One region of the Paenarthrobacter sp. TA1.8 genome, then DNA from elsewhere that is predicted to be linked to it. Evidence: riboswitches for the same ligand, from Rfam matches in the RefSeq annotation. Region 1 holds a riboswitch; the other holds the start of a gene.
What was found. A riboswitch is a leader RNA that binds a small molecule or an ion and turns the genes downstream of it on or off. The one in region 1 is predicted to bind glycine.
Positions count from the first base shown of each region.

Region 1 (3,203 bases):
TGCATGCACCGCCGCTCACCGCGGAATTCATGGAAGCGTGCGAGCAACTCCCGTTGCCCCTGATCAACATCCCGTACCCGCTGCCGTTCATCGCGATCGCCCGGTCGGTGGCCGAGTCCTCCTTGCTCGAAGAATCCCGTCGGCTGCGGCAGACTGCCCGCGTCTACGATCTGCTCCGCACCGCCGGAGCCTCCGAAGACCACTGGCAGAGCCTGGTCCAGCGGCTGGCGACCGAGCTCGACGCAGACCTGTTCGTGGTGGACCGCCGCTGCCTCCATCCCTGGCACCCGGACGGTCAGGCGCTCCCGGTGTTCCTCTCCGAGGAGTGGGCTCCGCTGTCGGGGCAAGTGTCCCTCGCGGGAAAGAACTTCCAGTGGCATCGCATCCGCGGCAGGCACGTCCTCACCATGGACATTCCCACCCATGCCAACGCGCTCCTGGTGGTGCTGCCCAACAGCGAACCGCACCCGGACGCCGTCGTGCTTCTCCACGCCGCAACCGTGCTGGGACTGCAGCTTTCGCGCATCGTTTTGTCGCTGGAAGGCCGCCACCGGCTGGCCGGAGAGTTCCTCCTGCAGGCAATGGACGGACGCTTGGGCGCGGCCGAAATGGAGAGCCGGCTGGCAGCTTTCGAGGTTTCGCCCCAGGATTTCCTGCTCGCCTCACTGACGGCGGACGCCGCGGATAAAGCGGCGGACGACGGCGGCAGGCTGGCGAACGTGCACATCGAACTGTGGCGGCACGGGGTTGCGTCCGCGTCCTTGAAGCGGAACAACAGGCTCCATGTGGTGGTCCCGGCAGGCGTGCCTGACGATGTCCTGATGCACTGTGCCGGCATGGAAACCACGATCGGGATCAGCGCGCCGGCGGCCGTTGCGAACATCCAACGGGCGCTGCAGGAGTCCCTCTGGGCGCTCGGTTCCGCCCGCGCCAACAACCAAGGGCTGGCCCGCTATGCGGAGGGACCCTCATGGCTGGGACTCACCGGTTTTGAGGAAGGAACCGCCCTGGTCCGGCGTCTTTTGGGTCCGATTTTCGACTACGAGCAGAGCCAGGAAGGTGATCTCATTGTCACCTTGAGGACGTATTTGGACTCACAGCGGTCGTGGCAGAAGACTGCTTCAGCATTGTTCGCGCACCGACAAACCATCATCTACCGGATGCGGAAAATCGGCGAACTGACGGGGCTGGACATGGGTGAAACGTCCACCGTCGCCCAACTGTGGTTCGCTCTGCAGATCCATGAAGCGATGCATCAGTAGCCACACCTTGCTTGCGCTTCTTCAAAACAACCAGCTATGGTGTGAAGCGTGTCACTCACGTGATGCAACGCTTTTGATCTGCGGCGGGAGAGTCCTGCCGGTACATCCAGTCAGGCGCCGTAGGAGCAAATCCTCCCCAGGAATCTCTCAGGCCCATGTACCGCCGCGGTTAGGCAACTCTGGAAAGCAGTCCGGGTAACCGGGCTCACCGACGGTGCAAGCAGGCAACCATTCCTGCGGAATCTCTCAGGTCCAATACAGAGCGGGGAGGAACCCCACATCATCGTGGCGCTCACTGGGCGCCTGAATCATGGAGTTCCTCTTGACTGTTCAATCAACCCCCACCGCCTTCGCGGACCGGCACATCGGCGCCCGCCGCCAAGCCGACGTTGACACCATGCTCAAGGCCATCGGCTACGACTCTGTCGACGGCTTGGTAGACGTCGCCGTTCCCGATTCCATTCGCCAGGACACTGCCCTGAAGCTGCAGGACGCCCTCACTGAGGTGCAGGTCCTCGCCGAGCTCCGCAAGCTCGCCTCCAAGAACAAGACCGCTGTGCAGATGATCGGCCAGGGCTACTACGACACCGTCACGCCCCCGGTGATCCGCCGGAACATCCTGGAAGCTCCGGCATGGTACACGGCCTACACGCCGTACCAGCCCGAGATTTCCCAAGGCCGGCTTGAGGCACTGCTCAACTTCCAGACCATGGTGCAGGACCTCACGGGACTTCCCGTAGCCAATGCCTCGTTGCTGGACGAAGCAACTGCCGTGGCTGAGGCCGTGCTGCTGATGCGCCGCGCCAACAAGTCCAAGACCGCCAAGGACGGCAAGACCGTTCTGGACGCTGACCTCCTCCCGCAGACCATTGCCATTGTGAAGGGACGCGCCGAGGCGTTGGGCTTCGAGGTTGAGATCGCTGATCTTTCGGCTGGACTTCCCGACGGCGATATCAACGGCATCGTCCTGCAGCAACCCGGCGTTTCCGGGCGCGTGTTCGATCACTCCGGCGTCGTCGCGGCGGCCAAAGAACGCGGCGCGCTGGTCACGGTGGCCGCGGATTTGCTGGCGCTCACCCTCATCACGCCCCCGGGCGAGCAAGGTGCGGACATCGCCGTCGGAACTGCGCAGCGCTTCGGCGTTCCACTGTTCTTCGGCGGCCCGCACGCTGCCTACATGGCCGTCCGCGAAGGCATGGAGCGCACGCTGCCGGGCCGCATCGTTGGTGTTTCCAAGGACAACGCCGGCGTCCCTGCTTACCGCCTGGCCCTCCAGACCCGCGAGCAGCACATCCGTCGCGAGAAGGCGACGTCCAACATCTGCACCGCGCAGGCACTGCTCGCGATCGTAGCCTCGATGTACGCCGTCTACCACGGCCCGGAAGGCCTGAAAGCAATCGCCGAAACCGTCCACGGCCACGCCCGCGTTTTGGCTGCGACCCTGCAGAAGGCCGGCCGCGAACTCGTCTCCGAGGCCTTCTTCGACACCCTCACTGTCCGTGTCCCAGGCAAGGCAGACAAGGTCATCGCCGCCGCCGAAGCCCGCGGCATCAACCTGCGCCTCATCGATGCGGACACCGTGGGCGTCTCCATTGATGAAACCACGACGCCGGAGATCCTCTCCGCGGTAGCCGTCGCCTTCGGTGCCGGTCCGGTAGGGGACGTTACCGGATTCGAATTGCCCGCTGACGTAGTCCGGACATCCGATTTCCTGCAGCACCCGGTGTTCAACACGCACCGTTCCGAGACGCAGCTGTTGCGCTATATCCGCAAGCTGTCGGACCGGGACCTCGCACTGGACCGCACCATGATCCCGCTGGGTTCGTGCACCATGAAGCTGAACGCCACCGCTGAAATGGAGGCGATTTCCTGGCCGGAGTTCGCCTCCATCCACCCGTTCGCTCCGGACCACCAGACCGCGGGTTGGCGCGAGCTGATCGA
Region 1 is NZ_CP184287.1:4,704,450-4,707,652, reverse strand. It holds gene ACNAOT_RS21940 (PucR family transcriptional regulator) at 1-1,262, shown strand, start outside; glycine riboswitch at 1,337-1,435, shown strand; gene gcvP (aminomethyl-transferring glycine dehydrogenase) at 1,573-3,203, shown strand, end outside.

Region 2 (3,203 bases), 1.3 Mb from region 1:
GAACTCCGGCCAGGAAATTGCCTCCATCTCGGCCGTAGCGTTCAGCTTCATGGTGCAGGAACCCAATGGGATCATGGTGCGGTCCAGCGCGAGGTCGCGGTCCGAGAGCTTACGGATGTAGCGGAGGAGCTGGGTTTCTGAGCGGTGGGTGTTGAACACCGGGTGCTGCATAAAGTCGCTCGTACGTTCAACAGAGCCGTCGAGCGCGAAGCCCTCAGTGGTTTCGGTGACCGAAGCGCCAAAGACCGAAGCGACGTCGGCGACGACCGCCGTCGTCGTGGTTTCATCAACGCTGACGCCAACCGTGTCAGCGTCGATGCCACGGAGGTTGATGCCCCTGGCCTCGGCAGCGGCGACGATTTCAGCAGCCTTGCCGGGAACGCGGACGGTGATGGTGTCGAAGAAGGAACCGTGGAGGACCTCGACGCCGGCAGCCTTCAGGGACGCTGCAAGCGTGCGGGCGTGGCCATGGGCGGTTTCGGCGATCGCCTTGAGGCCCTCAGGGCCGTGGTAAACGGCGTACATCGAGGCCACGATGGCCAGCAGTGCTTGCGCTGTACAGATGTTGGACGTGGCCTTCTCGCGGCGAATGTGCTGCTCGCGGGTCTGCAGCGCCAAGCGGTAGGCGGGGACACCGGCGTCGTCCTTTGAAACGCCCACCAAACGGCCGGGCATGGAACGCTCCAGTCCCTTTTGGACGGCCATGTAGGCGGCGTGCGGGCCACCGAAGAAGAGCGGAACGCCCAAGCGCTGTGCCGAACCGACGGCGATGTCGGCGCCCTGCTCGCCTGGAGGGGTGATGAGGGTCAGGGACAGGAGGTCGGCAGCAACGGTAACCAGCGCACCGCGCTCCTTGGCGTCCGCAATCACGGCAGAGTGATCGAACACGCGGCCGGAAACGCCGGGCTGCTGGAGGACGACACCGTTGATGGCACCTTCCGGGAGACCCAAGGAAAGGTCAGCGACCTCAACTTTGAAGCCGAGCGCCTCGGCACGGCCCTTGACGATGGCAATGGTCTGCGGGAGGCAGTCTGCGTCGAGGACGGTCTTGCCATCCTGGACAGCCTTGTTCTTGTTGGCTCGGCGCATCATGAGGACGGCTTCGGCCACTGCGGTTGCTTCATCCAGTAGGGACGCGTTGGCGATCGGCAGCCCAACCAGGTCCTGGACCATGGTCTGGAAGTTCAGGAGCGCCTTGAGTCGGCCCTGCGAGATTTCCGGCTGGTAAGGGGTGTAAGCCGTGTACCAAGCCGGGGATTCGAGGATATTCCGACGGATCACGGGCGGCGTCACGGTGTCGTAGTAGCCCTGGCCGATCATCTGAACGGCCGTCTTGTTCTTGGACGCGAGCTTGCGCAGCTCGGCCAGGACTTCAACTTCACTCAGCGCGTTCTGCAGGGTGAGGGCAACTTCCTGGCGGATGTCGTTCGGGACGGCGGTGTCGACCAGCGAATCAACAGTGTCGTAGCCGACGGACTTGAGCATGGTCTCAATGTCGGCCTGGCGGCGGGCGCCGATATGCCGATCGACGAAGGTGGTGGAGGCAGAACTAACCGTCACGAAGGAACTCCATTACTTGGGCAGCGTTTGGGTACGCCACAGCGGCTGGGTTCCTCCCCGCTCTGTATTGGACCTGAGAGTTTCCGCGCGTTGCCTGAGCAACCATCGCTTGCACCGTCGGTGAGCACAACACTCCCTTCACCCGAAGGTGGGTTGAGTACCTGCTGCTTTCCAGAGTCGCCTAGCCGCGGCGGTGCGTGGGCCTGAGAGATTCCTGGGGAGGGTTTGCTCCTACGGCGCCTGCATCACTTGCTTGCAGGACTCTCCCGCCGCAGATCAAAGGCATGTTCAGTTGTGTGTGGTCACCGCGTACGGCACGCCACGAGGGTTAATTGTCCTACGTCCCGCGCCCCGCAGCAAATGGAAGACCCGCTACTTCCGCAACCGTTCAAGGACTCCCAACAGAATTTCGACGTCGGCCTCCCGCCCGGCGTTGCCGCCCTCCTGCCCGCCTTCAAAAATCGCGTTGAAATAGAGGCCGTCGCCCATGTAGCTGACGGCCTTGGCAACCTCCGGCCCGACGTCATCAGCCAGCACGTCCAGCCACCGTTGCTGGATCGCGGCAAATCTGCGGCGGGTTTCCTCGTGGGCAACTTCGGCCAATCTGGTGGCAGCGACGAATGCCCGGTCCATGGGCGTATCCGCCCAGAGCGAGGAGCGGATGAAGTAGGCGGCCGAACCATCGGGGGCAGCCTTCATCAGCTCGGTATCTTCATTGGCGAGCAGGTCCAGGCGCTCCAAAAGGGCCGTGATCAGCGCTTCCTTATTGGGGAAGTGGTAGAGCAGACCGCCCTTGGACACGCCTGCCCGCTTGGCAACGGCGTCGAGCGTGGCGGCACGCTCCCCTACCTCGATAAGGAGGGCTTCGAAGGCATCCAGGACGGCGTCCCGGGCAACTGGTTTTCGTGGCATGTGTCCATCATTCCCTAAAGGCTTACAGGCTTCTATTTGAAACTATACCGTCTGGACGGTACAGTGAGTTACATGTTCTCGCCGTCATCAACCCAAGCACCCCGTTCCGCTCAGCCCGTCAAGGGTCAGGCAGCACCGTGGCGCGACTGGACGGCTCTGGCACTCCTGATGTTTCCGGTGCTGCTGGTGGCCGTCGACAACACCGCGCTCACCTTTGCACTGCCCGAGATCGCCCGTTCGTTGGACGTGGGCGGCGTCCAATTGCTGTGGATTGTTGACGCCTACCCGTTGGTCCTCGCCGCCTTGCTGGTGTCCATGGGTAACTTGGGCGACAGGATCGGACGACGGCGGCTGCTCCTGCTCGGCAGCACGGGCTTCGCAGCGGTTTCGGCTGCTACAGCTTTCGCGCCTTCCGCTGAATGGCTGATCGCCGGCCGGGCCGGCCTTGGCGTCTTCGGAGCCATGCTGATGCCCTCAACCCTGTCCCTGATCCGGAACATCTTCACTGATCCCAACCGGCGTCGGCTCGCGATCGCCGTCTGGGCTGCCGGGTTCTCCGGTGGCGCCGCCCTTGGCCCAATCTTCGGTGGCTGGCTGGTGGAGCATTTCTGGTGGGGTGCCGTGTTCCTGGTGGCAGCTTTCCTGCTCCTGCCGCTACTTGCTTTCGGCAGGGTCTTGATTCCTGAATCGAAGGACGCCAATCCCGGCCGGGTGGACGTGCCCAGCATTCT
Region 2 is NZ_CP184287.1:1,078,047-1,081,249, reverse strand. It holds gene gcvP (aminomethyl-transferring glycine dehydrogenase) at 1-1,560, opposite strand, end outside; glycine riboswitch at 1,742-1,839, opposite strand; gene ACNAOT_RS05245 (TetR/AcrR family transcriptional regulator) at 1,933-2,472, opposite strand; gene ACNAOT_RS05240 (MFS transporter) at 2,545-3,203, shown strand, end outside.
Region 2: it holds a riboswitch for glycine, as region 1 does, so the genes downstream of both, gcvP (aminomethyl-transferring glycine dehydrogenase) here and gcvP (aminomethyl-transferring glycine dehydrogenase) in region 1, are expected to answer to the same signal.